One region of the Burkholderia sp. AU30198 genome, then DNA from elsewhere that is predicted to be linked to it. Evidence: riboswitches for the same ligand, from Rfam matches in the RefSeq annotation. Region 1 holds a riboswitch; each other region holds the start of a gene.
What was found. A riboswitch is a leader RNA that binds a small molecule or an ion and turns the genes downstream of it on or off. The one in region 1 is predicted to bind cobalamin.
Positions count from the first base shown of each region.

Region 2: it holds a riboswitch for cobalamin, as region 1 does, so the genes downstream of both, LGN19_RS30785 (CbtB domain-containing protein) here and cobG (precorrin-3B synthase) in region 1, are expected to answer to the same signal.
Region 3: it holds a riboswitch for cobalamin, as region 1 does, so the genes downstream of both, LGN19_RS20390 (FecCD family ABC transporter permease) here and cobG (precorrin-3B synthase) in region 1, are expected to answer to the same signal.

Region 1 covers NZ_JAIZSA010000004.1:300,761-310,997, reverse strand. Annotated here, with positions in the region: gene cobJ (precorrin-3B C(17)-methyltransferase) at 1-607, opposite strand, end outside; gene LGN19_RS12445 (precorrin-2 C(20)-methyltransferase) at 604-1,338, opposite strand; gene LGN19_RS12440 (precorrin-8X methylmutase) at 1,335-1,961, opposite strand; gene cobG (precorrin-3B synthase) at 1,954-3,318, opposite strand; cobalamin riboswitch at 3,425-3,616, opposite strand; gene LGN19_RS12430 (hypothetical protein) at 3,789-4,055, shown strand; gene cbiE (precorrin-6y C5,15-methyltransferase (decarboxylating) subunit CbiE) at 4,197-5,459, shown strand; gene LGN19_RS12420 (cobalt-precorrin-5B (C(1))-methyltransferase) at 5,459-6,547, shown strand; gene LGN19_RS12415 (cobalt-precorrin-6A reductase) at 6,544-7,275, shown strand; gene cobM (precorrin-4 C(11)-methyltransferase) at 7,319-8,047, shown strand; gene LGN19_RS12405 (DMT family transporter) at 8,048-8,959, opposite strand; gene LGN19_RS12400 (MarR family winged helix-turn-helix transcriptional regulator) at 9,101-9,637, shown strand; gene LGN19_RS12395 (hypothetical protein) at 9,735-10,237, shown strand, end outside.
Region 2 covers NZ_JAIZSA010000017.1:200,905-211,141, forward strand. Annotated here, with positions in the region: gene LGN19_RS30750 (MFS transporter) at 1-442, shown strand, start outside; gene LGN19_RS30755 (purine-cytosine permease family protein) at 615-2,123, shown strand; partial or broken gene LGN19_RS30760 (epoxyqueuosine reductase QueH) at 2,142-2,492, opposite strand; partial or broken gene glyA (serine hydroxymethyltransferase) at 2,857-3,111, opposite strand; gene metE (5-methyltetrahydropteroyltriglutamate--homocysteine S-methyltransferase) at 3,241-5,535, opposite strand; gene LGN19_RS30775 (LysR family transcriptional regulator) at 5,662-6,570, shown strand; gene LGN19_RS30780 (CbtA family protein) at 6,593-7,315, opposite strand; gene LGN19_RS30785 (CbtB domain-containing protein) at 7,329-7,538, opposite strand; cobalamin riboswitch at 7,571-7,713, opposite strand; gene LGN19_RS30790 (histidine phosphatase family protein) at 7,759-8,346, shown strand; gene LGN19_RS30795 (inorganic phosphate transporter) at 8,532-10,124, shown strand.
Region 3 covers NZ_JAIZSA010000009.1:84,857-95,093, forward strand. Annotated here, with positions in the region: gene ilvD (dihydroxy-acid dehydratase) at 1-555, opposite strand, end outside; gene LGN19_RS20355 (LysR substrate-binding domain-containing protein) at 691-1,605, shown strand; gene lgt (prolipoprotein diacylglyceryl transferase) at 1,695-2,585, shown strand; gene LGN19_RS20365 (SIMPL domain-containing protein) at 2,709-3,449, opposite strand; gene LGN19_RS20370 (EVE domain-containing protein) at 3,631-4,092, opposite strand; RNA gene ssrS (6S RNA) at 4,164-4,345, opposite strand; gene LGN19_RS20380 (cell division protein ZapA) at 4,426-4,740, opposite strand; gene LGN19_RS20385 (ATPase) at 4,737-5,087, opposite strand; cobalamin riboswitch at 5,242-5,493, shown strand; gene LGN19_RS20390 (FecCD family ABC transporter permease) at 5,652-6,650, shown strand; gene LGN19_RS20395 (ABC transporter ATP-binding protein) at 6,647-7,462, shown strand; gene cobT (nicotinate-nucleotide--dimethylbenzimidazole phosphoribosyltransferase) at 7,515-8,570, shown strand; gene LGN19_RS20405 (adenosylcobinamide-GDP ribazoletransferase) at 8,560-9,336, shown strand; gene cobC (alpha-ribazole phosphatase) at 9,321-9,905, shown strand; gene LGN19_RS20415 (cobalamin-binding protein) at 10,009-10,237, opposite strand, start outside.

The DNA.
Region 1 (10,237 bases):
TCACGAGTTCGTCGCGCGTGCCGTGCCATGCCTCGGGTGTTACGCGGATCGCATGCGCGGCCGCGTCGTCGCGCGGCAGCGCGACATCGTCGAGCCAGGGCGCCGCGCCATCGATGCGCGTCGACGCACCCGCGAGCAGATCGGACACGAAGCGCTTGCCTTGCGCGAGATCGGCGAGCGCATAGCCTTCCGGCGGATTGAGCACGCACGCGCCGAAGCGCAGTTCGCCGCTCGTCGTGATCGCCGGCGCGACGCCGACGCACGCGGCGATTTCGCGCGCGATCACGTTGACGCCGGTCAGCCCGCCGAGCAGCGGCACGACCGCCGAACCGTCTTCCGCCACCGCGAGCACGGGCGGCTCGACGCCCTTGTCGGCGAGCGCGGGGGCGAGGCAGCGGATCACGATGCCGGCCGCGCACAGCGCGACGATCGGCAAGCCGCGGGCATAGAGCTCGCGCAAGTGCGCGCCGAGATCGTCGAACGGCACGTTGGCCGCGACGCGCGATGCGAGGCCATGCACGAGCGCACCCGGATAGCGCGCCTGGATGCGCCGCGCGGTATCGAGCGCGCCCGCGCCGAGAATCACGATCGCGGGCGGAGTCGTCATCCTTGCCATTTTTCCCCCGGCACGACGAGCAGCGAGAAATACGGCGACGCCATCGGATCGACTTCGTCGAGCGGCACGATGCGCTGGCTCGCCATCGTCGCGCGCTCGACATACAGCGCGCGCTTCGCGAGCCCCAATTCGTCGAGCACGCGCCGCACCTTGTCGAAGTTGCGGCCGAGCTTCATCACGACGGCCGCGTCGGCCCGCGCAAGCCGCTCGCGCAGTTCATGCTCGGGCAGCACGCCCGACAGCACCGACAGGCTCTGGTTGCGATAGACGAGCGGCTGGCCGAGCACGGCGGTGCCGCCGAGCATCGAGCACACGCCGGGGATCACCTCGGTGTCGTAGCGCGGCGCGAGGCGGTCGTGCAGGTACATGTACGAGCCGTAGAAGAACGGGTCGCCTTCGCAGATCACCGCGACGTCGCGGCCCGCGTCGAGGTGCGCGGCAACGATTTCGGCGGCCGTGTCGTAAAAGTCGGCGATCACCGTCTCGTAGCACAGCGGCGGCGGCAGCGCCTCGGTCGTCACCGGATAGACGAGCGGCAGTTGCGTCTGCGCGTCCTGCAGGTGTGCTTCGACGATGCCGTATGCATTGCCTTTCTTGCCCTTCGCGACGAAATACGCGACCACGGGCGCGGCCTGCAGCACACGCACCGCCTTGATCGTCATCAGTTCAGGATCGCCGGGGCCGACGCCGACCCCGAACAGGCGTCCGCGCGCGGTCGTCATTCGACCTCCGTCGCGAGCGCATTGACCGCAGCCGCCGCCATCGCGCTGCCGCCGCGCCGGCCGAGCAGCGCGACGTACGGCACGCCGCGGCTGTCGGCATCGAGCAGCGCCTTCGATTCGGCCGCACCGATGAAGCCGACCGGGAAACCGAGGATCAGCGCGGGGCGCGGCGCGCCGGCATCGATCATGTCGAGCAGGTGGAACAGCGCGGTCGGCGCATTGCCGATCACGACGACGCTGCCCGCGAGATGCGGGCGCCACAGTTCGAGTGCGGCAGCCGAACGCGTGTTGCCGAGATGCCGTGCGAGATCGGGCACCTCCGGCTCGCCGAGCGTGCAGATCACGCGATTGTCGGCCGGCAGCCGCGCGCGCGTGATGCCTTCGGCGACCATCCTCGCATCGCACAGGATCGGCGCGCCGGCGGCAAGGGCCGCGCGGCCCGCCGTGCCGGCACCGGCCGAGAAGCGCAGGTCGTAGACGACGTCGACCATCCCGCACGCATGGATCACGCGCACCGCGAGTTTCTCGAGGTCGGGCGGAACCTGCGACAGGTCGGCCTCGGCGCGGATCGTCGCGAACGACTGGCGGTAGATTTCCTGCCCGTCGCGAATGTAGTCAAGCATCGGTGGTGTCCTGGCTGTGCCGCGCGCCCGTCAGTCGGGCCGCGGCCTGGTCAATCGTCAGATGGCGCGCGAGCGGGGCGCCAAGGCCCGCAGCGGCGTCGCGCCGGTAAAGGTCGTAGTGCGCGGGCGCCACCGCGACGAGCGTGTGCGTCGCGGGATGCGGCAGCGCGCAGTGGCGCTCGCAGCCGGTCAGGTGCACGTCGACCGCGTGGCCGATGCGCGCGGCAAGCGCGAGCGCGTCGTGTTTGGTGTCGGCGCGCGCCTTCGCGCAGCCCGCGCTGCCGGTACATGCGACCAGCGACGCCAGCGGGTCGGACGGTGCGCAGACGAGGCCGAGCAACGCGAGCGCATCGAGCGTGGCCGGCGCGCGCTCGCGCGATACGCGATGCAGGAACACGCCTTGCCAGGGTGTCATCGACAGCGTGCCGTCGCCGTCGGTTTCGGCCAGCGCGGCGAGCCGTTCCAGTTGCGTGGCATCGAGCCGGCCGAGCACGAATTGCGCGCCGACGTTGCAGCGCGCCGCATCGAGCGACGGGCGCACGCCGAAACGCAGCGCTGCGTCGGCGTGCGAGCGGCGCCAGCCGACGAGTGCCGGATCGGCCGCGAGCGGGAAGGGCGAATAGTGCTGCGCGCGTTCGAGCAGCGTGCGTTCACCGCATGTTGCAAGCAGGGTACGCATCCGCGTGACGTCGGCCGGCGCAAGATCGAGGAATGCGAGCAGCAGCGCGCGCACCAGCGCGACACCTTGATCGGGCGCGACATCGATCGAAGCGGGCGGGTCGCCGTGCGCGACCGGCGGGCAGCCGGCCAGCCCGGCCGCGAGGCGCACCGCGCCGTCGCCGCGACGCCATGCGGCCAGCCAGATGTCGTGCGGGTGATCGAGCGCCGCCACCGATTCGCCGCCGTCGAGCTGGATCGAGAATTTCGGCGACAGCTCGCCGCGGCGTGGCTCGCGCGCCAGCATGTCGAAGAGCGGCACGGCGAGCGCGCGGCTGTCGACGAGCGCGGCAGGGTCGTGGCCGGCGAGCGGGCTGAGCATCACATTGCGGACGTCGTCGCTCGCTGCGAGCGCGGCCGCGTCGGCGGCCGCATTCGAGGTTGCATCGACGGACGGGCCGAGCCCCGCGTCGAGCAACGCGCGCGTCAGCGCGTCGGCCGCGCCGTCGCGAATGCCGCGTAGCTGGAGATTCGCGCGGTTGGTCGCGTCGATCGTGCCGGAGCCGAAGGCACGCGCGGCGGCGGCGATCGCACGCGCCTGGCGCGCATCGAGCCGGCCGCCCGGCAGCTTGATCCGGCACAGCCCGCCGTCGGCGGCCGCGACCACGCGCACGAGCCCCGGGCAGGCCGACGGGCGCACGACGGGCGACGCAGGAATCGAAACGGGGGCGGAACTCAACGGGGTACCGGGACAGTGTCGCGCCGCGGCCAACGCATCGGTACACCCCGCCCGACGCCGACTGGCACGCACGCACTTTCAGGCCGGCAGGTCTCCTGGCTGACAGGTCGGCGCCGGCTCCCGGCCTTCCCGGTGGAACCAGTGGCATGAGGGGGAGATCGGCTCGCTGTCTACAGTTGCGGGGGCAGCCACAGCGGCGCATGGCGCGCCCTGTGTTCCCTCTTCGGCCCCGAAGGGCACCGGCGAACGAACGGCCGTAGGATACCCGATTTTCACGACGATCCGGCATCGGCGATTCGTCGCACAACCGCGTCGCAGCACGGCCGCAGCCGGTTTTGCGCTGTCTCGCAAATGGTACGATTGGCGGCTCGACATCAGATCGGCGACCGCCGGCATCCGCTATGAAACTCGGCAGGACGGAGTTGTTCGGCATGGGCATTGCGCTGGGCCTGCTGGCCATCCCGGCCTGGATGCTGCTCGCGTGCCTGCTGATCCCGCTTGCACCGTCGGCCGAGTGGCCGAAGAATGTCGGGCTCGCCGGCCTCGGCGTGCCGATCGTGGCGGGCGGAACGTTCCTGTACAGGAAAAGCGGGGTGCGGCCGCTCATGTGGCTGCTGCTCGGCTGGCTGCTGATCGCGTCGATCGGCGGCATGTACCTGGGCTTGCTGGTCCTGATCGGCCCGCTGCCGCGCGGCTGACGTCGTCGCCGTATCGCATCGGCGGGCGGGCGACACGCACGGCGCGGGAGCGGATCAGGATCATCAACGAATCAACGCGCGGCGGCCCGGCCGCCGCGCATCGCAACAAACGGTAGGGAATCGAACGATGGGGAAGGGTGCATGACGGCGTGGCTGACGGTAGTGGGCATCGGCGACGACGGTTACGCGGGGCTCGGTCGCAGCGCGCGCCGCGCGCTGCTCGACGCGACGCTCGTCGTCGGCGCGAAGCGGCATCTCGACATGCTGCCCGCGCGGCTGCCGGCCGCGCGCGAAACGTGGCCGTCGCCGTTCGATCTAGCGGGCGTGCTCGCGCGGCGCGCGTCGCCCGTCTGCGTGCTCGCCAGCGGCGACCCGATGCTGTTCGGCGTCGGCGCCACGCTTGCGCGCGTGCTGTCTCCTGACGAATGGCGCGTGCTGCCCGCGCCGTCGTCGCTGTCGCTGGCGGCCGCACGCCTCGGCTGGGCGCTGCAGGATGTCGGCGCGGTCTCGCTCGTCGGCCGTCCGCTGGCGACGCTCGCGCGCCACCTGCTGCCCGGGCGACGCCTGTTCGTGCTGAGTGCCGACGGACGCACACCGGCGGCCGTCGCGGCCGAACTCGTCGCACGCGGCTTCGGGCCGACCCGCGTCAGCGTGTTCGAACATCTGGGCGGCCCGCTCGAGCGGCGTCTCGACGGGCTTGCACAGGACTGGAACGTCGACGAAACGGCCGCGCTCAATCTCGTCGCGCTCGACTGCCAGGCCGGCCCCGACGCGCCGCGCCGGGCACTCACGCCGGGCCTGCCCGACCATGCGTACCGCCACGACGGCCAGCTCACCAAACGCGACCTGCGCGCGATGACGCTCGGTCGCCTCGCGCCCGCGCCCGGCGAGCTGCTGTGGGACGTCGGCGCCGGCAGCGGCTCGATCGGCATCGAATGGATGCGCGCGCACCCGTCCTGCCAGGCAATCGCGATCGAAGCGCATGCGGAGCGGCAGCGCTTCATCGAGCACAACCGCGACGCGCTCGGCGTGCCGGGCCTGCAACTCGTCGCCGGCCGCGCCCCCGATGCGCTCGCGGGGCTCACCGCGCCCGACGCAATCTTCATCGGCGGCGGGGCGACCGCGCCCGGCGTGCTCGATGCCTGCTGGGCATCCTTGAAGCCCGGCGGCCGGCTGGTCGCGAACGCGGTCACGCTGCAGGGCGAGATGGCGCTTGCCGCCTGGCGCGACGCGCACGGCGGCACGCTCACGCGCGTGTCGCTCGCCCATGCCGAGCCGCTCGGCCGCTTCGATACGTGGCGGCAGCCATTGCCGGTCACGCTGTACGACGTGCGCAAGCCCGACGCGGCTGATATGGCCGACACGACCGCATCGTCGGCCACGACGAACACAACGGACGCGTGATGCGCGACGAGACCCCCGAACAGCCCGCGCCGCTGCGCTTCGGCTACACGACCGGCAGCTGCGCGACCGCGACGTCGCTCGCCGCCGCGCGGCTGCTGCTCGCGGGTCGTGCGGACGACGCAGTCGAGATCGTGTTGCCGAAGGGGCAGCGCGTGATGATGCGGCTCGAGTTCTGCCGGGCCACGGCCGACGGTGCGGAAGCCGGCACGATCAAGGATGCCGGCGACGATCCGGATGTCACGCACGGCGCGCTGATCTTCGCGCGCGTCGCGCTCGCAGCGGCACCCGGCGTGCATTTTCATGCGGGGCCGGGCGTGGGCACGGTCACGCGCGCGGGGCTGACGCTGCCGGTCGGCGAACCGGCGATCAACCCGGTGCCGCGCCAGATGATGACGACGCACCTCGAAGCGCTGGCGGCCGAGCACGGCTATGCGGGCGGCTTCGACGTGACGATCGGCGTCGAAGGCGGCGAAGCGCTCGCGCTGAAGACGATGAACCCGCGCCTCGGCATCGTCGGCGGGCTGTCGATCCTCGGCACGACCGGCATCGTGCGGCCGTTCTCGTGCTCCGCCTATATCGCGTCGATCCACCAGGGCATCGACGTCGCGCGGGCGAACGGCATCGCACACATTGCCGCGTGCACGGGCAACGCGAGCGAGGACGCGATGCGCGCGCACTATCAACTGCCCGACATGGCGCTGATCGAGATGGGCGATTTCGCGGGCGCGGTGCTCAAGCACCTGCGGCGCGCACCGGTCGCGCGGCTGTCGATGTGCGGCGGCTTCGGCAAGCTCAGCAAGCTCGCCGCGGGCCATCTCGACCTGCACAGCCGCCATTCGAGCATCGACCTGCCGCTGCTCGCGCAGTGGGCGGCCGACGCGGGCGCAAGCGACACGCTGCAGGCCGCGATGCGCGCCGCGAACACGAGCCAGGAAGCAATGAAGCTCGCCCACGCCGACGGCGTGCCGCTCGGCGATCTCGTCTGCGCACAGGCGCTGCGCGTCGCGCGCGACATCGTGCCGCCGTCGGTCGCCGTCGAGATGTTCGCGATCGACCGGCAAGGCCGCTTCGTCGGGGAAGCGCGATGAGCACGCGCATCCTGCTGCTCGGCGGCACCGGCGACGCACTGAAAATCGCACGCGCACTCGGCCCCCGTCACGTCTACAGCCTGGCCGGGCTCGGCAAGGTGCCCGACGACCTGCGCTGCGACGTGCGTGTCGGCGGCTTCGGCGGCGCTGCCGGGCTGGCCGCGTATCTGCGCAGTGCCGGCATCGGCCTCGTGATCGATGCGACGCATCCGTACGCCGCGCAGATCAGCGCGAATGCCGCCGCCGCCGCGCGTGAAGCGGGCGTGCCGCTGTGGGCGCTGCGCCGCGCGCCGTGGTCGCCGCAACCCGGCGACGACTGGCGCATGGTCGACGACTGGGCCGGCATCGAAGCGGCGCTCGCGCCGTTCAAGCGGCCGCTGTTCACGCTCGGCCGCGAACCGCTCGCGCATCTCGACGCGATCCCGCCGCACCAGTTCTGGCTCGTGCGCTGCCTCGACGCGCATCCCGGTAACGCGCGTGCGCAGATCATCGCCGCGCGCGGGCCGTTCACGCTCGACGGCGAGCGCGCGCTGTTCGCGCTGATGGGCATCGACGTCGTCGTCAGCAAGAACAGCGGTGGCGCGGCCACCGAAGCCAAGCTCGACGTCGCGCGCGAACGCAGGCTGCCGGTCGTGATGCTGCGCCGGCCGCCGCTGCCCGACGCCGACCGCGCGTTCGACTCGGCCGCGGCGCTCATCGACGCGCTCGATCCGGCCGCGCGCGCATGACGCCGCGCGGCCGGTCATCCCATGAATTGACGGAGATTTTTCGATGACGGTGTATTTCATCGGCGCGGGCCCCGGCGACCCGGAGCTGATCACGGTGAAGGGCCAGCGCCTCGTGCGCACATGCCCGGTGATTCTGTATGCGGGCTCGCTGGTGCCGGCCGCCGTGCTCGACGGCCATCGCGCGGAGCAGGTCGTCAATACGGCCGAGCTCGACCTCGACGCCATCGTCGCGCTGCTCGCCGGCGCCCATGCGAAAGGGCAGGACGTCGCCCGCGTACATTCGGGCGACCCGTCGCTGTACGGTGCGATCGGCGAGCAGATCCGCCGTCTCAAGGCGCTCGGGATTCCGTACGAAATCGTACCCGGCGTGACGGCCACGGCCGCGTGCGCGGCAACGCTCGGCGTCGAGCTGACGCTGCCCGGCGTCGCGCAGACGGTGATCCTCACGCGCTTCGCGGGCAAGACGACGATGCCGGAAGGCGAAGCGCTCGGCTCGCTTGCCGCGCACCGCGCGACGCTCGCGATCCATCTCGGCGTGCGCCATCTCGCCCGCATCGTCGACGAAGTGCTGCCGCATTACGGCGCCGATTGCCCGGTCGCGGTGATCTATCGCGCGAGCTGGCCCGACGAGGAACGCGTGACCGGCACGCTCGCCGACATCGTCGCCAAGGTGCAGGGCACGCAGATCGAGCGCACCGCGTTGATCCTGATCGGGCGCGTGCTGGACGCCGAAGGGTTCGCGGATTCGACGCTGTACGCGAGCGCGGGCTGATCACGCGCGGGCGGGCGCGAGCTCGGTACGGCGTTCGCGCAGGTGCGTGTAGAGCGCTGCGCCGATCGTGATTGCGCCGCCGACGAAGTAGATCGGCGACGCCGATTCACCGAGGATCAGGATCGACGCGGCGATGCCGACGACGGGGATCAGGTTGAGCACGACCACGCTCCAGTACGATGCGTTGTCGCGCGCGCCGCGGAAATAGAACAGGAACGCGAGCGTGAACTGCAGCACGCCGATCGCGAGCGCGGGCCACACGGCCGGCCACGCCGGCAACCGGTGCGGGCCGCCGCTGCCCGCATCGATGCCGAGCAGCACGAGCGCCAGCAGCAGCGAGCCGGCCTGCTGGATCAGCAGCATCGCGGTCGTGGACGGAAGCGTCACGGCCTGTGTCGACAACGACACGTAAAGCGCGGCCACCATCACGCCGGCGAACACGAACGCATCGCCGCGCAGCGACGCGTGCCCGTCCGCCGACGGGTCGCCGAGCGTGATGACGACGACACCCAGCAACGCGACGACGCCCGCCACCAGCAGCCGCCTGTCGACCCTGAACCGGAACAGCGCGATGTTGAACGCGAGGATGCCGAGCGGCTCGAGCGCGAAGATCACCGCCGTGTGCAGCGCGGACGTGGATTGCATGCCGACGAACCCGAGATAGTACGCGCCGCACGGTTCGAGCATGCCGATCAGCGCGACGACGGCGAGCTGCGCCGGCGCGATGCCTGTCAGGCTCACGCGTTGTGCGGCGGCGAGACAGGCGAGCACCGTGACGCTGGCGGCGATCTGCAGCACGATGAGCCACGCGGGCGACAGGGCCGGCAGCACCATCTTGCTGAACGGAATGGCGACGCCCCAGCACAGCGTCGCCATAATCAGGTATCCGGTCTTGCGCGCGTTGTCGTTCATGCGTGGACTCCACTCGGCCTGTCGACCCGTAGAATGCGGGCGGGCGGCCGCCCGGATCGAGCGGGCCGCGCCGCGGCTGACATCGGTGAAACGATGGTTTAAATTATATGCGTGACGCACACATATGCTAGGAGCGCCTACGTGAAAAAGCAACGCCTGAACAATTTGCTGGGCGCGCTCGCGCTCGGGCTGAACGACCGGGTAGAGGACGCAATCGCCCGCGACACGGGGCTGCACGGGTCGAGCGTGGATGCGTTGGTGCTGCTGTCGCAAGCGCATGCACTGACGATCGACGCGCTGGCGCGGCAATTGATGCTCGTGCATTCGTCGGCCGTGCGGCTCGCCGAGCGAATGGCGCAGGAAGGGCTCGTCGCGCGCGAGCCAGGCGACGACAAGCGCACCGTCGTGCTGACGCTGACCGAGGCCGGGCACGATGCGGTGCAGCAGGTGCTTGCCGCGCGCGGCACGGCGATCGCGGACCTCACGCGCACGCTGACGCCCGAGCAATGCGCGCAGCTCATGCCGATCTGCGAGCAACTGGTCGGCGCGCTGGCCGACGACATGCAGAACGCGATCCGCGTGTGCCGGCAGTGCGACGAAGACGCGTGCGATTTGCGACGCTGCCCGTCCGAGTGCGCGTATCGGCGGCTCTCTGCGGAACAGGAAGCGGGCGGCTGACAACGACGCAGTGTCTGGGCGGATCGGGCGCTTTCGGGCAGACTGGGCCACTTCGCCGGATCACGGCGCGCCATCCCCCTTACAAGGACAACGTTGAATGGGTACCCGTATTCGATCGGGCATTTTCGGCCTGGCGGGATTGACGGCCGCGCTGCTGGCGGCATCCGCGGCCCACGCGGCCGGTGAAGCCACCGAAGCCCGCGCCGTGCCATTCGTCGCGGTCGCGAAAACCGCCGTGCCCGATCGCGACTGGCCGCGCAAGGTGTGCGAGTTGGCGTCGGCGTCGTGCGGCGCGCCCGGCGATGCGGACAACGCGCCGTCGCTGTACCGGGCCAGGAACGACGCGTCGGGCATCTACTACGCGATCCTGCCGGGCCCGCAGCTGTTGAAAGTGAGTTTCGCGTCCACCGCGGGCTGGCAGGTCGTTCAGCAGTGGAATTTCTCCGACTACCAGCCCGCCGACCGGGTCGACGGCGACGGCGAGCCGCCGCCGCTCCGGATCTACCCCGCGCTGTACCCGCTGGGCGGCGAGCGCTTCGCGGTCGCGGTGCTGGCCGGTTGGTCCGAAAGCTATTCAGGCGGTGGCGGAAGCTGGGAAAA
Region 2 (10,237 bases), on a different contig from region 1:
CTTCGGCACCACGCGCGTGCTGCTGATCACCGGCGCATGGGCCGCGATCGTCCCGTTCCTGATGCTGCCGCTCGTGCACATGGGCACGCCGCTGTCGATCACGGTCGGCGTCGGCCTCGCGACGCTCGCGGAATCGGGCTACTACTCGGTGGTCGCCGGCTTCGTCAGCGGCATCTTCGTCGCACGCATCCGCTACACGGCGATCTCGATCGCGTACCAGGTGTGCGGCGCGCTCGCCGGCGGCCTCACGCCGCTCGTCGCGACCATCATCGCGCAGAACACCGCGCCGCAATGGTGGCCGCTCGCGCTCCAGTACACGAGCGCCGCGCTCCTGTCGTCGCTGTGCGTGTGGCTGATCTCGCGGCGTGTGAGCATCGACGACGCGGGCGCGCCGAGCCGGAAGGAAGAAGTGCCGCTGCCGCGCGGCGCGCGCACCGCGTAACGTCCCGCGACGGGCAGGCAACCTCGCCTGCCCGTTTTTCATTAGGCAGCCCGGCGGTGCGCCGCACCGCCTGCCTCACCCCACATTCATCGCCTGCCTCGACGGCGTCGCGGCAGGCGGGCGCACGCGGTCGCCTTGCCGAATCGCGTGCGACCCAGGAGACACGACCGCCATGAACCGCCCCGACACGCTCGATCTCGGCCGCACCGAATCGGCCGGCCTGGCGATCGAGCACCACTCGATCGACTACATTCCGGAACACGAACGCCACGCCAAGCTCGCGAGCCAGGGGCCGTTCTGGTTCCTCGGCAACTTCCATTTCTTCACGATCTCGATCGGCTTCGTCGGGCCCGGTATGGGCCTGTCCGCCGTCTGGACGACGCTCGCGGGCGCGCTCGGGATCATGTTCGGCACGATCTTCATGGCGTTTCACGGCTCGCAGGGCCCCGAGATGGGGCTGCCGCAGATGATCCAGTCTCGTGCGCAGTTCGGCTATCGCGGCGTGATCGTCGCGCTGCTCGCGACGCTGTTCGTGTTCGTCGGCTTCAATGTCGTCAACGTGTCGCTGATGGTCGACGGCGTGCACAACGTGTTCGGGATCGACGGCGGTTTCGTCGCGATCACGGCCGTCGCGACCGGTGCGCTGCTCGCGATCTACGGGCACGACCTGATGCACCGGACCTTCACGTGGGCACTGATCGCGACGCTGCCGCTCTATGGGCTCGTCACGCTCGCGCTCGCGTTCGGTCACGCGGCGCCTGCATCGGGTGTCGCGGCCACGGCCCCCGCCGTCGCACCTGGCTTCAACTGGATCGGGTTCGCCACGCAGTTTGCGATCGCCGCCAGCTACAACATTTCGTATGCACCCTACGTGTCCGACTATTCGCGCTATCTGCCGAAACACACCAGCCGCGCGAAGCTGATCGCGGTGATCTTCGCCGGTGCCTCGCTGTCGGGCACCTGGATGATCGGGCTCGGTGCGTGGCTCGCGCAGAAGCTGCACGCGGCGGACGCGCTGGTCGCGATGAACGACGTCGGCACGTCGCTTGTGCCGGGCCTCGGCAAGCTGATCGCGATCGTTTCGCTCGTCGGCTTCCTGCCAATCATCGCGCTCAACGCATACAGCGCGATGCTGACCGTGCTGACCGGTATCGACTCGATCGTGCCGATCCGGCCGACGCGCCGCGCGCGCGTCGCATCGATCGTCGCGATCAGCACGTTCGTGCTCACGTGCGTGTTCGCGATCCGCGGCAACGGCATCGCGCTGCTGCAAACGTTCCTGACGCTGATGCTCTACTTCCTCGTGCCGTGGACCGCGGTGAACCTCGTCGACTATTTCTTCGTACGACGCGGCCACTATGCGATCGCGCATTTCTTCACGCCGGGCGGCCTGTATGGCGCCTGGCAGCCGCGCGGCATCGTCGCGTACCTGGTCGGCTTCGCGGCGATGGTGCCGTTCTTCTCGATCGTCGATGCCGAGGCGAACCGCGAGATCTTCGTCGGCCCGTTCGCACGCCTGCTCGGTGGCGTGGATATCGCCTGGCTCGTCGGCCTGGTCGTCGCGGGGGCCGTGTACTGGCTACTGTCCCGCTCGCTCGATCTGGACCATGAGCGCCAGGTGATCGCGGCAACGCCGGCCCCTGACGCACTGCCCGGCACGCACGGACACCGGGACATGTGACGTAGCAAGCGGCAATCGTCAGCTTTCTTGATTGCCGCCTTCCGGCGCGTCCTTCGTGTCATACATCGTGCCGATCCCGATCGGTTCGCGACCGTTCGCCTTGCGCTGCAGGTTGGTATCGCGCAGCGAATACACACATCCGCAGTACTCCTGCTGATAAAACGTGTCGCGCTTGCTGATCTCGATCATGCGTGCCGAGCCGCCGCCCTTGTGCCGGTTGTATTCCCGGGACATCAACCCCGGATAGCACGCGGCGCGCTCGAAACGCATGTCGAAGCACATCGTGCAGCGCACGCCGCGCTCGGGCTCGGGCTCGTTTTCGTGCTCCATCCCGCGCGCATGCGCGAACCCGTCGTCGCGATCGTCATCATGTCGATTCCTTGAAGACGACTTTCCGGACCACATTGCGCAGCACGGCGTCGGCGATCTCCCCACGTTCCTTTGCCGCGCCAAGCTCCATGGAATAAAAATCCAGGTCGAGCAACGCAGCTTGCGCTTCATCGCATTCAACCCACGCGCGGGCAATGGTACGCAACGCGTCCCGATCGGTCCGCCGCAGCCGCTCCACCACCGCACGGCCGACCTCTTCGTACATCGCCCCACAATCGTCGCTGTCGTCGTCGAGCGACTTCAGCAGCCGTTCGGTCGCATCGTTTTCCACATTTCTCACCTTGTCCTCCTCAGCGTGCTGCCACGAATACACCGGGAAACGTTTGGTCAGCTCGGCGACCTGCGCACGCACACGCTCGATCGCCAGCTGCTCGACGACGTCCACGTATTCGCAGCCGCCGTCGTAGCGCTTGCCCGGAAAACCTACCGCGTATTTGTTCGTGAGTTACGAGCCCTGTGCGGCCATCACGGCCGGGCTCGTGTAATTTTCCGACGCGATCAGCTCGATGTGATCTTCCTGGCGACGGTTTTCCTTCTGGATGGCATCGACCAGTTCCGGATCGGGCTGGTCAAACGCGTAGCGGTTACGTTCGAACATGGCAGGGATGGGATCCCCCAAAACACAGTGGACGCGCCCCGTCCCGGCGCCTGCCCGGGACGATCTCGATCGGTGCGACACCCGCCGCCGGATCATCGATCCGGACAGCAGGCACGCAGCATTCGCGCGCTACTGCACCTGGTTGCGCAGCGTCTTCGCGGCGGCGACCATGTTCGTCAGCGCCGGAATCACTTCCGCCCACTGGCGCGTCTTCAGGCCGCAGTCCGGGTTCACCCACAGGCGTTGCGCCGGAATCCGTTCAGCCGCCTTCTTCATCAGGCCGACGATGTGATCCTGCGTCGGGATGTTCGGCGAGTGGATGTCGTACACGCCCGGCCCGATCTCGTTCGGATACTTGAAGTTGTCGAACGCGTCGAGCAGCTCCATGTCCGAGCGCGACGTCTCGATCGTGATCACGTCCGCGTCCATGTCGGCGATCGACGCGATGATATCGTTGAACTCCGAATAGCACATGTGCGTGTGGATCTGCGTGTCGTCCCGCACGCCGTTCGCGGTGATGCGGAACGACTCGACCGCCCACTTCAGGTATTCGCCCCACTGCGCACGGCGCAGCGGGAGCCCTTCGCGCAGCGCGGCCTCGTCGATCTGGATCACGCCCACACCGGCCTTCTCGAGATCGAGCACTTCCTCGCGGATCGCCAGCGCGAGCTGGTAGCACGACACCGAGCGCGGCTGGTCGTCGCGCACGAACGACCAGTTCAGGATCGTCACCGGGCCGGTCAGCATTCCCTTCATCGGCTTGTTCGTCAGCGACTGCGCATACGTGATCCACTCGACGGTCATTGCCTTCGGACGGCTGATGTCGCCGAACAGGATCGGCGGCTTCACGCAGCGCGAACCGTACGACTGCACCCAGCCGAACTGGCTGAACGCGTAGCCGTCGAGCTGCTCGCCGAAGTATTCGACCATGTCGTTACGCTCGGCTTCGCCGTGCACGAGCACGTCGAGTTCCAGCGCTTCCTGCTCGCGCACGCTGCGTTCGATTTCAGCCTGCATCGCCGCGCGGTAGCCCGCTTCATCCAGCGCACCGGCCTTGAACTGGCTGCGGGCCTGGCGGATCTCGCCGGTCTGCGGGAACGAGCCGATCGTCGTCGTCGGGAACGCCGGCAGGTTCAGGCGGGCCGACTGCTTCGGCGCTCGCTGCGTATAGGGGCTCACGCGGTTGCCGAGCTGCGCGTCGATCCGGGCGATCGCAGCCTTCACCGCCGGGTGGTTCACGCGCGGCGAATGGCGGCGCGACTGGATCGCGGCGGCGTTCGCGGCCAGCGCATCGGCCACCTTGTCGCGGCCCTGGTTCAGCGCGGTCGCAAGCACCTTCAGTTCGTCGAGCTTCTGCAGCGCGAACGCGAGCCACGAACGGATCTCGGCGTCTAGCTTCGCTTCGCTCGCGAGGTCGACCGGCACATGCAGCAGCGAGCACGACGGTGCGAGCCACAGACGGTCGCCCAGTTGCTTCGACAGCGGCTCGAGCCAGTCGAGCGCGGTGTTCAGGTCCGTCTTCCAGATGTTGCGGCCGTTGATCGCACCGACCGACAGCACGCGCTCGGCCGGCAGTTCGCGCACCAGCGCGTCGATTTCGTCACGGGCGTTGATCGCATCGATGTGCAGGCCGTCAACCGGCAGCGACGCGGCGAGCGCCAGGTTGCCCTGCAGCTGGCCGAAGTACGTCGCGAGCAGCACCTTGATCCGGCGCGTTTCGAGTGCGGCATACGCGGTCTTGAATGCTTGCTGCCATTCGGCGTCGAGCTCGGTGACGAGGATGGGTTCGTCGATCTGCACCCATTCGACGCCTTGTGCGGTCAGCGTGTCGAGCAACGCGCCGTACACCGGCAGCAGCTTCTGCAGCAGCGCGAGGCGATCCGAGTCGTCCTTCGCCTTGCCGAGCCACAGGTACGTGACGGGGCCGATGATCACCGGCTTCGCCTTCACGCGCTGCGCGTTCGCTTCGGCGAGTTGCTGCAGCAGGCGCGACGGATCGAGCGAGAAGTTCGTGTCGGCGTGGAATTCCGGGACGATGTAGTGATAGTTCGTGTCGAACCACTTCGTCATTTCGCCGGCCGCGACGCCGCCGCAACACGCGGCATGCTCTTCCGCCGACTGCGCAGAACGGCCGCGCGCCACGCGGAAATAGTTGTCGAGCGCATCGCCGTGGAAGCCCTGCACGCGCTTCGGCAGGTTGCCGAGCGTGAAGCTCATGTCGAGCACCTGGTCGTAGAACGCGAAGTCGCCGATCGGAGCGAGATCGAGGTCGCGCTGGTCGCGCCAGTGACGCTCGCGCAGTTGCGCGCCGAGCGCCTTCAGTTCATCGCGCGACGATTCGCCCTTCCAGTAGCGTTCGAGGCCGAACTTGAGTTCGCGCTTGGCGCCGATGCGCGGGAAACCGAGATTGTGTGTCGTCGCCATGGCGCTGCCGTCCAGAAGTAGTGAAGGTCCGGCAACCATGATAGGGATTTCAAACCATGAAATAAAATGGCATTATTTCATTCATCCATTAAAGTTATTCATGAAAATGCAGGATGAGCGATAACCATGCTGGAACGATTCCATCTCGTCGTCATTCGTGAAGTCGAGCGCCAGGGCTCGCTGACCGCAGCCGCCAATGCGCTGCACGTCACGCAATCGGCGCTCAGCCATACCGTCCGGAAAATCGAGCAGCAGCTCGGCACGCCGATCTGGGATCGCGAGGGGCGCGGCCTGCGGCTGACGCAGGGCGGGCAGTATCTGCTGAAGCTCGCGAACCGGCTGCTGCCGCAGTTCGAGCTGGCCGAGGAGCGAATGAAGCAGTACGCGAAGGGCGAGCGCGGCACGCTGCGTATCGGGATGGAATGCCACCCGTGCTACCAGTGGCTGCTGAAGGTCGTGTCGCCGTACCTGTCGCGCTGGCCCGACGTCGACGTCGACGTAAAGCAGCGCTTCCAGTTCGGCGGGATCGGCGCGCTGTTCGGCTACGACATCGACGTGCTCGTGACGCCCGATCCGCTGAACAAGCCGGGGCTGCGCTTCGACCCCGTGTTCGACTACGAGCAGGTGCTGGTGGTCGCGGACGCACACCGTTTCGCCAACGCCGATTACGTGACGCCCGAGCAGCTGACCGACGAAATCCTGATCACCTATCCGGTCGAAACCGACCGGCTCGACATCTACAACCAGTTCCTGACGCCGGCCGGCATCGTGCCGAAGCGGCACAAGTCGATCGAGACGACCGACATCATGTTGCAGATGGTGGCGAGCGGGCGCGGCGTGGCTGCGCTGCCGCGATGGCTGGCCGACGAATATGCCGACCGGATGCCGGTCGTGCCGGTCAAGCTCGGCAAGAAGGGGATCGCGAAGCAGATCTTCCTCGGCATCCGCGAGGCGGATGCGTCGATCGACTACCTGGCCGCGTTCGTCGCGCTGGCGCGCGAATCGACGTGGAGCGCGCCGCGCATGCTGCGCTAGGCACGCCCCGTTGCAATGCGCGTCAGGCGGCGCGCATGCCGATACGTTCGCCGCGCTCGACCCATGCGCCGAACAGCAGGCCGATCGTCGTCCACATGATCACCTGCATGCCGATCGCCGCGGCGCGGAACTTCCACAGCACGACGGCCGGGAAGGCAGCCGGCACTTCGTTGATCGACGGCAACCCGAGCTGCACGGCCGCGATGATCGCGATGAACACGAGCCCCGCGACGATCGACGCGTTCCATTGCCCGAGCTTCGCCAGCAGATGGCGGCGCACGCTGACCGAGAACACCATCGTCGCGATCGAGATCGCGATCATCAGGAAGAACAGCCCCGTGCGATAGCCGATCGTGTCGGGGTCTCCAACCGACGGCGGATTGGCCGGGTACTTGATGTTCGGCACGATCACGAGCGCGATGAACGCCGCCAGTGCGAGCCAGGCGGCCAGCGGCCGTGCCGGGAGACGGCTGCCTCGGCCATACGCATACGCAAAGACCAGCGAGAACAGCCCGCCGAACGCCGCGCCATAGGTCACGACGCCCGTCAGCAGGCCGAAGCCGGCCTGCGTGTGGCGGCTCACCAGCTCGGGTTCCGGCGCGTCGCCCTTGGCGGCGTCGAGTTTTTCTTCGAAGGAGATCGCCTGATCGACTTGCGGTTCGCCGACGATTTTCGCGAAACCGAACGTGAGGAGGCCTGCGGCGATGCCTGCGAGCATCCCGCGCATGAGCAGCTTTCCGACCATCATGAACTCCGCGTCAGTGGCAGGGGAAGCCGAGCAGATGGCGGCCGTCGTGGACGAATTCGTGCACGTACATGCCCGGCACGAGCGACGTTGCGCCTTGTTCCGCGCCGACGAAATAGAGGGCGAGCAACAGGATCAGGCCGACGAACACGGCCCACGGCAACAGTTCACGGACGGGGATGGGCGCCGGCACGACCGCCGGCTTCAGCACTGCTTCGCTCATGGATGCACCTCAGGGGAATCGCGCCCCGGCAAATGATGGATGGGTACGAAGGCAGGTCTGGCTTCCGGGATCATGGATCACCGGTTACAGTGGCGCGACCGCGCCGGAATTGCACCGGCTTCCGCGTTTCGTATCGGGCGAATTGTACGCGCGAACGTTCGCGTATTGAAGCGGCGAAAAGTGGACGAACGCGCCCGTCCCGGCTCCCCCGAAAACCTCCATGAACATGCATGCCTCGCTGCGCCTGATTGCACACGCATCGACCCGGGCGATGCGCACCGGCACGTTTCCCGACGACGACCCGCTCGACGCGCACGGGCTCGCCGACGCCGCGGCGCTGCGCGACCGGTGGACGGACGTCGCCGGCTCGCTCGTGCTGTGCAGCCCGGCCCGCTGCGCGGTGCAGACCGCCGATGCGCTCGGCCTGCACGCCGACATCGACGACGCACTGCGCGACATCGACTACCGAAGCTGGCGCGGCAAGCGGCTACACGACCTCGCGCGCGACTGGCCTGACGAACTGGGCGCGTGGATCGGCGATCCGTTGGCGTCGCCGCACGGCGGCGAATCGTTCGATGCAGCCATGCGCCGCGTCGGCGCGTGGTTGAACGCGCTGCAACGCGGTCGAGACATCGTCGCCATCACGCATGCGCCGATCGTGCGCGCGGCCGTCGCGCATGCGCTGCGGATCGATTCCGGCGCAGCAACCCGCATCGACGTGGCGCCGCTATCGTGCACGACATTCGCTGCGTCGCCGCACGGCTGGTTGTTGATCGCGGAAGGCGATCCGCGCGACACTGGTGCATAGCCTCCTGCCGTGTTGCGTTCGCGATATGGGCCACGACGCCCGCCGACGTGTTGTCTCGTATCGCAATCGCATGGCGATGTCCACCTTACATCGCTGCAAGCCCCGCCGTTCGTCATCCCTGCTGTCATCAAACTGACTGCTAGCCGAAGCTAGGATCGGTCGCGGTTCCCTTACGAGATACCGTCATGAATCAACCTGCTTCGTCTGCCCCGAACAGTCCGGGTTCCGTCGAGCGCACCAGGCAGCTCGGCTATGCCGTCTTCCTGCTGGTGCTCGCGATCGGCGCGGTCTATATCGCCACGCACCTGATCGACGATCTGTCGCCGATGCGCGAAGGGTCGCTGTTCCCGTACCTGATGCTCGGCGCCGCACTGCTGATCGCGCTCGGCTTCGAATTCGTCAACGGCTTCCACGACACCGCGAACGCGGTCGCGACCGTGATCTATACGCACTCGCTGACGCCGAACGTCGCGGTGATCTGGTCCGGCCTGTGGAACTTTCTCGGCGTGATGATCTCGAGCGGCGCCGTTGCGTTCGGCATCCTGCAACTGCTGCCGGTCGAGCTGATCCTGCAGGTCGGCAGCGGTGCGGGCTTCGCGATGGTGTTCGCGTTGCTGATCGCCGCGATCGTGTGGAACCTCGCGACCTGGTATTTCGGGTTGCCGTCGTCGAGCTCGCATACGCTGATCGGGTCGATCATCGGCGTCGGGCTGATGAACCAGCTGATGCACGGGCCGTCCGGCACGAGCGGCGTCGACTGGGGCCAGGCGCTCGGCGTCGGCAAGTCGCTGCTGTTCTCGCCGATCGTCGGCTTCCTCTGTGCGGCGCTGCTGCTGCTCGTGCTGAAAGCCCTCGTGCGGATTCCGGAGCTGTACAAGGAGCCGCCGAAGGACCAGCCGCCGCCGTTCTGGATTCGCTGCCTGCTGATCCTGACCTGCACGGGCGTGTCGTTCGCGCACGGCTCGAACGACGGGCAGAAAGGGATGGGCCTCATCATGCTGATCCTGATCGGCACGGTGCCGACCGCCTATGCGCTGAACAAGGCCGTCACGCCGGCCGAGACGCAGACGTTCGTTGCGGTCGCGAACCAGGCCGCCGCGACGTTCGGGAAGTACACGAACGGCGTCGCACCGTCCGCGAACCCGCGCGCCGACGTCGAGCGTTACGTCCAGCATCGCGAGCTGACGCCGGCCGTGATCCCCGCCGTTCAGCAATTGTCCACGTCGCTCGCGACCGCGGTCGGCGCGTCGGGCTCGATGGCCGCCGTGCCGCAACGCGACATCGACAACGTGCGCAACACGATGTATCTGGTATCCGAAGCGATCCGCCTGATCGAGAAATCCGGGCAACCCGCATTCGCCGCCGACGACAAGCTCGCGATCGACAACTATCGCAAGCAGCTCGATCACGCGACCAAGTTCATTCCGACGTGGGTGAAGGTTGCGGTCGCAATCGCACTGGGCCTCGGCACGATGGTCGGCTGGAAGCGGATCGTCGTGACCGTCGGCGAGAAAATCGGCAAGCAGCATCTGACGTACGGACAGGGGGCGTCGGCCGAACTCGTCGCGATGCTCACGATCGGCGCGGCCGACGTGTACGGATTGCCCGTGTCGACGACACACGTGCTGTCGTCGGGCGTTGCGGGCACGATGGCGGCGAACGGCTCCGGGCTGCAATGGGGCACGGTGCGCAGCCTCGTGCTGGCGTGGGTGCTGACGCTGCCGGCGTCGATCGTGCTTGCCGGCGGGCTCTACTGGTTGTTCCGGTCGGTGGCCTGAGCGAGCGGCGACGGCGGCCGGTGAAAGCCGGTCGCGTCGCCTCGTGCAGATTCGACCCTCGCCTTTCCGCTGAAGCGCGCCCGGCTCCCCTGTTCCCCTGTTCCCCTGTTCCC
Region 3 (10,237 bases), on a different contig from region 1:
CTCGACGCCTTCGAAATCCTCCTGCGACATCCGGCCCGCGGTGAATTCGCCGACGGCCTCGAACGACGACACGATCGTCAGGTCCCGGCCTTTCCAGTTGCCGGGGCGGATCGTGCCGCCGTACACGTAGATGCCCGGCACGTTCAGGCGCGCGAGCGCGATCATCCCGCCCGGCATGTTCTTGTCGCAGCCGCCGACGACGACCACGCCGTCCATCCATTGCCCCTGCACGCAGGTCTCGATGCAGTCGGCGATCACTTCGCGCGACACGAGCGAGTACTTCATGCCTTCAGTGCCCATCGACATGCCGTCCGAAATCGTCGGCGTGCCGAAGATCTGCGGGTTCGCGTCGGCCGCCTTCACGGCCGCGACGGCCGCGTCCGACAGGCGCTGCAGGCCGGAATTGCACGGCGTGATCGTCGAATGGCCGTTCGCGATGCCGACCATCGGCTTGTCGAAATCGTCCTTCTGGTAGCCGAGTGCGTAATACATCGAGCGGTTCGGCGATCGGGCCACGCCTTGCGTGATGTGCTTCGAGCGACGGTTGTAAGCCATGGGGGACTCCATCGTTGTCTGGGCAACGCCGGTGAACGGCGTGCCGGTTCGGATCAATCAAGCATGGAGTTTCCGGATTGGGATGTCCAATATATTATTTGTCGCTTATTAAGTCGTTTATCGAATGAGTGAGCCATGGCCGATCCGACTCCCGACCTGCGCCAGTGGCGCTATTTCGCGACCGTCGCCGACGAGCGGCACTTCGGCCGCGCGGCCGAGCGTCTGTCGATGACGCAGCCGCCGCTGTCGCAGGCGATCCGCGCGCTCGAGGACGCGCTCGGCGTCGCATTGTTCGTGCGCACCAAGCGCTCGGTGGCGCTGACGGCGGTCGGCGCGGCGCTGTTGCCCGACGTGCGCCGGCTGCTGGCATCGGCCGATGCATTGCCGCCGCTTGCGCGACGGCTCGCGCGCGGCGAGGCCGGCTCGCTGTCGCTGGCGTTCGTATCGACCGCCGATTACGGGCTGCTGCCTGCGCTGCTGCGCGCGTTCGGTGCGCGCTATCCGCAGGTGCGCCTGCAACTCGCGGAGGCGACGAGCGACGTGCAGATCGACGAACTCGTCGCCGGCCGCATCGACGCGGGGCTCGTCATTCCGCCCGTGCCGCCGCGCCACGCGGCCGGGCTGTCGTACCTGCCTGTCGTGCGCGAACCGCTGGTGGTCGCGATGCCGGCCGCGGCGAGCGACGCGCCGGAAGACGAGCCCGTCCATCTCGCGGAAGTCGCCGCGTTGCCGCTCGTGATCTTTCCGCGTCGTTTGGCACCCGGCTTTTATGACATCATTACGGGCTGCTACGGCGCGGCGGGGGAAACCCCGCGCATCGGCCAGGAGGCGATCCAGATGCAGACGATCGTCAGCCTCGTGTCGGCCGGCATGGGCGTCGCACTGGTGCCGCAATCGCTGCGTAACCTGCGGCGCACCGGCGTGGTCTACCGGCCGCTTGCCGGTCACGCGCCGGTCGTCGAGACGGGTCTCGTGTGGCGCACCGGCGACGTGAGCCCCGTGCTGGCCGGCTTCATCGACGTCGTGCGCGCGCAGGGCGTCGCCACGTGACGTGAACGATAGCGCGCCGGTGCCGTCCAAAGCGCGGTACTGCGCGTGTGCGACAGCCGTACCGCATTCGAAAACTTCTTCGCTAACCCATGATCATTCACCCGAATTTCGACCCCGTTGCGATCCATCTCGGGCCGCTGGCCGTGCGCTGGTACGGGCTCATGTATCTCGTCGGCTTCATCGCGGCGATCGTCGTCGGCCGGATCCGCCTGAAGCTGCCGCACGTCGCGGCGCAGGGCTGGACCGCGAAGGACATCGACGACATGATGTTCTACGGCGTGCTGGGCACCGTGCTCGGCGGCCGGCTCGGCTATGTGCTGTTCTACAAGGCCGATTTCTACTTCTCGCATCCGCTCGACGTGTTCAAGGTGTGGGAAGGCGGCATGTCGTTTCACGGCGGCTTCCTCGGCGTGACGCTCGCGATGATGCTGTTCGCGTGGCAGCGCAAGCGGCACTGGCTGCAGGTCACCGATTTCGTTGCGCCGATGGTGCCGACGGGGCTCGCGGCCGGGCGGCTCGGCAACTTCATCAACGGCGAACTGTGGGGTCGCGTGACCGATCCGTCCGCACCGTGGGCAATGCTGTTCCCGGGCGCGATGCGCGACGATGCGGCATGGCTGCCGAAGCATCCGGAGCTCGTCGAGAAGTGGCATCTCGCCGACGTGTTCATGCAATACCAGATGCTGCCGCGCCATCCTTCGCAACTCTATGAAATCGCGCTCGAAGGGATCGTGCTGTTCTTCGCGCTGTTCTTCTTCTCGCGCAAGTCGCGGCCGATGGGCGCGATCTCCGCGCTGTTCCTGATCGGCTATGGCCTGGCACGCTTCACGGTCGAGTTCGCGCGCGAGCCCGACGACTTCCTCGGCCTGCTCGCGCTCGGCCTGTCGATGGGGCAGTGGCTGTCGATGCCGATGATCCTCGCGGGCATCGCGCTGATGGTGTGGGCATATCGCCGTCGCGCGGCGACCGCCGCTGCGTGATGCGACGCCGATGCACGTGCGAGCGGCGCGTGCATCGGCGCTGGCATCGACAACCTGCAGGTCAATGAAAAACGCCGGCCCTCGGGCCGGCGTTTTTCATTTCGGACTGCCGCGCGCTGCGCGTTACTTCATCTGCACCGAGCCGTTGACCGTGACCGACACGGTGGCCTTGCCGCCTTCGACCGCGATCGGTGCGCTCATCTTGGCGCTGTCCATCGGTGCTGCGGCCATCGCCATCATGCGCGGGTACGGCTGCACGTTGCGGCCGCCGCCGACGTTCACGTCGCGGATCGTGTAGCTGCTGTAACCGAAGGCCTTCGCGGCTTCGTCCGCGCGGGCGCGGAACGACTTGATCGCCTCGGTCGTCAGCTTCTGCTCGGCCGCGCGCTGCGCTTCGGGCGACAGCGAGAACTCGACGTTCGCGACCTGCATCAGGTTCGACAGCTGGCCCGCAAGCTTCGACGCTGCCGCGAAATCGCGCGATTCGAGCGCGACCTCGGTGCGACCGCGCCATGCGGAGATCTTGCCGTCGCGATCGGTGCTCGGATAGACGGAGAATGCACCCGTGTGTGCGGTGACGCCCGAGACGCCCTTCGCCTGCGACAGCGCTGCGTCGGCGCGCTGGTTCAGCTGCGCGGTGAGGCTGCCCGGATCCTTGGCCTGCTGCTCGTAGAACAGCGTGATGTGGATGATGTCCTGCGGCACGTCGGTGCTGGCCTGCGACGACAGCGACAGCACGCCCGCCGGCTCCGGAAAGTGCGGGTTCGCGGTTTGCGCGTGCGCGGTGGAAGACGCGAGCGTCAACGCGACGGGAACGGCAGCGGCAAGGGCGAGCGACAGCGCGAGTGCGGATTTCTTGGTCATTGTTGGACTCCTTGTGCGAGGGCGTGCACGCGGATCGCGCGTGCACGACGCGGGCGACCCGCGCGACGAAAAAAACGACAACCGGCCTGATCGGCCGACAGCGGTTGCTTAGGCTGCGCGAAAGTGCCGCGAGTTCCGCGGCGGCGGCGCGTACTGACCAGATTTGACCTTTGGCGCGCGCCTACTTCATCAGCTTTTCGGTGATGAAGCGCCATTCGGTGCGTGTGACGGGCGTGATCGACAGCCGGTTGCCGCGTGCGAGCACGCGCATGTCGGCGAGTTCGTCGTGTTCACGCAGCGCGGCGAGCGGCACGAGCGGCGATTTTTTCACGTAGCGCACGTCGACGAGCAGCCAGCGCGGCGCTTCCTGAGTCGACTTCGGATCGTAATAGGGGCTTTTCGGATCGAACTGCGTGGGATCGGGGTAGGGCGTCGACGACACTTCGGCGAGGCCCGCGATGCCCGGCTCGGGGCAGCTCGAGTGATAGAACAGCACGCCGTCGCCGATCTTCATCGTGTCGCGCATGAAATTGCGCGCCTGATAATTGCGCACGCCCGTCCACGGCAGCGAGCGCTGCGGTGCGTTGGCGAGATCGTCGATGCTTGCTTCGTCCGGTTCGGACTTCATCAGCCAGTATTGCATGGATCGTGATCGACGCAGAAAAAGGCTGCTACAAAAGAAAACGGCACCGGGCTTTGCCCGATGCCGTTGGATAGGTCCCCGCCTTGGCCGCTAGGCCGGCATCCTGAACCTAGGGTTCAGAATTGGTCGCAGTTAGCAGCACTTCGGGTACATCAGACAGAGTGACGCGCGCGCCCGTGCTACAAATTTCCGCAACCGTGCACATGGCATTGGTTCAAGGAATATATGACCTTGGCGAACCAGGCAGGGAAGCTGACTGAACTGTGTTTCGTTGCGCCAATTTGACCACCGTTGATCGCCGAGATCAAGGGGAATCGACGCATCGATCAAACGTTACTGCGTCTCGTGCTGTGCGAGCACCGCGCCGAGCTGTTCGTTCATCTGGTGCATTGTACGACGGATTTCTTCCGCCGGAAATGCTTCACCATGCCGCACGCTCGTTTGCAACCGCAGCAATTCGGACGCGAGCGACAGCGCCGCCATCACGGCGATGCGATCGGTACCGCGTACCGAGCTGTTAGAGCGGATTTTCGACATTTCGGCGTCGACGCGCGCGACCGCTTCGAGCAGCGCTGCTTCGGTCTCGGCCGAACAGGCGAGCCGATAGGGCTGACCGAGAATCGAGACTTCGATCTGCTTGGTGCTCATGCATGTTCTCCGTGGCTGGCCGCGTCATCGCCATCCGCACGCGCCTGCGCATCCAGCAGGTCGAGCTGGTTGTCGGCTTGCTCCGCGCTTTTCGAGCGCGGCAGCTTTTCGAGAATCGCGTTCAGTTTCACCTGGGCGTCGTCGATCTTTGCCGACAGCGTGTCACGCTCGGCCTCAAGTGCATTGCGTTCGTCGCGCAGTTGCGCGAGTTCCGCGCGGACAGCGTCCGCATCCGCGCGCAATTGCGCGACCTGCTCCTCGAGCGCGAGCCGTTCCGAGTGATAGCGCTTGTTAAGCGAAATCAGACGGCCAATATTTTGAGATAATGTTTCGAGTTCGTTGAGCATTTGCTGCGTCCTCTAAAGACCCAGCATTTTAGCGCGGAATAACGCGCAATCCGACATCTGTAACGTTTCCAGTCGTAACACCCCCGCTTCTTGCCGCGAATCGGCGCGTCCCGTGCGTGTCCGGACGCTTCCTTGACGCTCGCGCGACCCGCTCCTAAACTGGCGCCGCCTCGGTGCTCGCGCGTGGAACGCGCAGTTAAACGGGAAGCAGGGCGCGGGCGCCAGGAGCCCGCCAACCTGCGCTGCCCCCGCAACGGTAAGCGGCCGCGTCCCGTGACGCAGGCCGGCTCGGGCGCGTTTCACGTGCAGGTGTTGCATGCGGACGCGGGCCACTGCGCGTCATCGCGCGGGAAGGCGAGCCGGACCGCCGCCAGCCCGGATACCGGCCGAGACGGGGAGCCCGCACGGGCTTCGTGACGCGCGGCCTGCGGGGAGGCGGGGCGCGCAACGCTTCACGGAATCTTCTTCGATGCTGACCCCAATCGTCCGCGCGGCGCTTCAGTCACGACCGGCCGGCCTCCGCAAGCGGGGGCGCCGCACGTCGTGTGCGGCGCCATGCGCGGCATGAGCGCCGCGCGCGCCACCGCGATCTGGGCCGCGCTGGCCGCGGCGGTCGCGTTGCTGTTCGTCGCGTCGCTGTCGATCGGCAGCGTGCCGATGTCGCCATGGCAGGCACTTGCGTCGCTCGTGCCGCATGGCGGCGACGCGCTGTTCGCCGACATCGTCCGCACGCTGCGTCTGCCGCGCGCGCTCGCGGGCTTCGCATGCGGCGCGCTGCTCGCGCTCGCCGGTGCGCTGCTGCAGGTGCTGTTGCGCAATCCGCTCGCGGAGCCGTACGTGCTCGGCGTATCGGGTGGCGCGGCCGGCTTCGCGCTCGTCGCGATGATCGCGGGCGGCGCGTGGTGGCTCGTCGACGCATCGGCGTTTGCCGGCTCGCTCGTGTCGGTCGCGCTCGTGCTCGGTCTCGCGCGCCGCGAGCTGTGGCGCGGCGAGTCGCGCGACGCGTCGCCGCGGCTGTTGCTCACGGGCGTCGTGATCGCGGCAGGGTGGGGCGCGCTCGTCACGCTGCTGCTGTCGCTTGCACCCGATGCACGACTGCGCGGGATCATCTTCTGGCTGACCGGCGACCTGAACGGCGTGACCGCGCCGTGGTTCGCATGGGGCGCGCTGGTGCTGGCCGCCTGCGTCGCGCTGCCGGCCGCGCCGCAACTGAACGTGCTGCTGCGCGGCGATGCGACCGCGCTCGCGCTCGGCGTGCCCGTTGCGCGCCTGCGCGTGCGGATCTATCTGGTCGCGTCGCTGGCCGCTGCGGCCGCGGTGACGACGGCCGGCACGATCGGCTTCGTCGGCCTCGTCGTGCCGCATGCACTGCGGCTCGCCTTCGGCAACGACCAGCGGATGCTGCTGCCGGCCGCGATGCTCGCGGGCGGCGGCGGCGTGATGGCGGCCGACCTGCTCGCCCGCACCGCGATCGCGCCCGCGCAACTGCCGGTCGGCGTGATGACCGCGTTGATCGGTGTGCCGGTGTTCCTTTGGATGTTGTTGAGGAGGCCGATGCGATGACGGGGGCCGCACTGCACGCCATGGCCGGCGACATGAGCTACGCGGCCGTCGACCTGACGCTGAAGGCCGGCGCGCGCACGCTGCTCGACGGCTTCACCCGGGCGTTCCGTCCCGGCGAGATCTGGTGCGTCGCCGGGCCGAACGGCGCGGGCAAGACGACACTGCTTGCGACCCTCGCCGGGCTGCAGCCGCCGGCCGGCGGACAGGTCGAGATCGACGGCCGGCCGCTTGCCGCATGGCGGCCCGAGCAGCTCGCGCAGCGCCGCGCGCTGATGCCGCAGCAACTGCACGACGTATTCAGCGCGACCGTATTCGACACGGTGCTGCTCAACCGCTTTCCGTATCTCGGCGGCTGGGGCTGGGAGCGCGACGGCGACCGCGCGGCCGCGCGCGACGCGCTGGCGACGTTCGACCTCGCCGCGCTCGCGTCGCGCGACGTGTTGTCGCTGTCGGGCGGCGAGCGGCAGCGTGTCGCGCTGGCCGCGACGCTGTGCCAGGACGCGCCGTTGATGCTACTCGACGAACCGCTCGCGCATCTCGACCTGCACCACCAGATCGATTGCCTGACCGCGCTGGCCGCATGGCTCGACGCGGGCCCGCGCACGGTGCTGTTCTCGTGCCATGATCTGAATCTCGCGCGGCGTTTCGCGACGCACGCGCTGTTGCTCGACGGCCGCGGCCACGCGTGGGCCGGCCCCGTGCACGACGTGCTGACGCCCGAGCGTGCGAGCGATGCGTTCGGTTATCCGCTGGTGCTGATCCGCGAGAACGGCCGCGATGCGCTGCTGCCCGCGTGGCCCGAGCGACAATGACCTTTCCTTTTCCGATGCGCGGCGCAACCCGCGCCAACGACACGGCTTCTCGATGACGACCCCGACCCACTTCCCGCCCGCGATCGCACCGCTCGACGACGCGCTGCGCAAGCGCCTGCAGCACGTGATCGACCACAAGACCAAGCCGCCCGGCAGCCTCGGCCAGCTCGAGGCGATCGCGCTGCAGATCGGCCTGATCCAGCATACCGAGCGGCCGGTCGTACAGCGTCCCGTGATGATTGTGTTTGCCGGCGATCACGGGATTGCCGCCGAGGGCGTGAGTCCGTATCCGCAAGCGGTGACCGCCCAGATGGTCGCGAATTTCCTCGCGGGCGGCGCGGCAATCAACGCGTTCGCGGGCGCCGCACAGAGCGCGCTCGAAATTGTCGATGCGGGCGTCGCGTCGCCGCTGCCGCTGTCCGACCGGCTGGTGTCGCTGCCGGTCGCGCGCGGCACGCGCAACTTCGCGGCGGAGCCGGCGATGACGCGCGACGAGGCGATGACGGCGATCGCGGCCGGTGCGGCACGCGTGCGCCTGCATGCGTCGCTCGGCACGAACGTGATCGGCTTCGGCGAGATGGGGATCGCGAACACGTCGTCGGCCGCGTGCCTGATGAGCCGGCTGCTCAGCGTGCCGATCGATGCCTGCGTCGGGCGCGGCACGGGCCTCGACGACCAGGGCCTCGCGCACAAGCGCGCGGTGCTCGGTCGTGCGCTCGTCAAGCACTCGCACGCGATCGCACCGCTCGACGTGCTCGCGACGTTCGGCGGCTTCGAGATCGCGATGATGACGGGCGCGTATCTCGCGGCCGCGAGCGAGCGGATGACGATCCTCGTCGATGGCTTCATCGCGACGGCTGCGCTGCTCGTCGCCGAGCGCATCGCGCCCGGCGTGCGTGACTACTGCGTGTTCTCGCATACGTCGCACGAGGCCGGGCACCGGCGCATGCTCGAGCATTTCGGTGCGAAGCCGCTGCTCGCGCTCGACCTGCGGCTCGGCGAAGGCACGGGCGCGGCGCTCGCGCTACCGCTCGTGCGTGCGGCGGCTGCGTTCCTCACGGAAATGGCGAGCTTCGAATCGGCCGGCGTCGACAATCGTGACGCCTGATCGCACGCGCGGCGTGCGGGCCGAACTGCGCTACTTCTTCGTCGCGCTCGGCTATTTCACGCGCGTGCCCGTGCCGCGCTCGATCGGTTATGCGGCCGGCGACCTCGATCAGGCCGCGCGTTATTTCCCGCTCGTCGGCGCATGTGTCGGCGCGTGGGGCGCGCTCGTCTATCTCGCTGCGCTGCGTGTGCTGCCCCCGTCGATCGCGGTCGGGTTGTCGATGGCCGCGACGCTGCTCGCAACCGGCGCCTTTCACGAGGACGGCCTGGCCGACAGCTGCGATGCGTTCGGTGGCGGCTATACGCGCGACGACGTGCTGCGCATCATGCACGACTCGCGGATCGGCACGTTCGGCACGGTCGCGCTCGTGATCTCGCTCGGCGTGAAATGGCAGGCGCTTGCGTCGATGCTGCCGTTGCGTGCCGCATGGACGATGATCGCCGCGCACGCGGCGAGCCGCGCGGCGGCCGTGAGCTTGCTGATGACGCTCGACTACGTGCGGCCCGAAGGCAAGGCGAAACCGGTCGCACAACGGATGGGTGCGCGCGCGGCGTGCGTCGCGGCGCTATTCGGATTGCCCTGGCTGTTCTGGCCCGACTGGCGCATGGGTGTCGTCGCATGCGTTGCGCTCGTGCTCGTGCGCGCGTGGGCCGCCCGCTATTTCGTGAAGCGGATCGGCGGTTATACGGGTGACTGTCTCGGCTTCGCGCAGCAACTGTGCGAACTGGCGATCTATCTCGTGGTGCTCGGATGGACGTCGTCCTGATCCGTCATCCGGCCGTCGGCGTCGAGCCGGGCATTTGCTATGGACGCAGCGACGTGCCGCTCGCTGCACCGCCCGACGCCGGCGCGCAAGCCGTGCGCGCGCATCTGTCGGCACTCTGCGCGCCGTTTCCCGAACAGGTCTGGACGAGCCCGCTGACGCGCTGCGCATCGGTTGCCGAACGGCTCGCGCAAGCATGCGACGTGCCGCTGCGGAACGATGCGGACTGGCAGGAAATGGATTTCGGCGCGTGGGAAATGCAGCGCTGGGACGATATCGATCGCGCGGCGCTCGATGCGTGGGCGGCCGACCTGATGCATGCGTGTGCGCACGGCGGCGAAAGCGTCGCGCGGTTTGCTGCGCGGGTCGCACGGCGGGCCGATGCAGTGGCGCAGCTCGACCGGCCACAATGGGCGGTGACGCATGCGGGCGTGATCCGCGCGTTTGCATCGCATGTACTGCGCGTGCCGCTCGATACGCTGTTGTCGCGGCCAGTGCCGACAGCGGGTGTCGTCTGGCTGCGCGCGGATGCCGCCACGCGAACGTGGGAAGTGGTGCACTGGGACGAATAGGCGCGCTGGCGTCTGCATGCGAACGACGCGCCGCGCGGTCAATCCGTCTCGGGCGCGAGAAGCATCGGTGCAGGTGCGCGCGGGGCGCGCAAGCGGCCGGATATCAGCGTGCCGGCCGCCGCGCACGCGCGGCATCGAGATCCTCGCACAGCGCGGCCGCGCCCTGCGCGATCCGCGGCGACGGCCGCGTCAGCAGATCGCCGTCGATCGCGAACAGGTTGTTGCGCGCGACGGCCGTCAGTGCGGGCCACGCGCGCCAGCGCGCCAGGCTCGGCAACGGTTCGTCGGAGCGCGTCGTGCCCGCGCCGGTCGTCACGATCGCCTCCGGATTC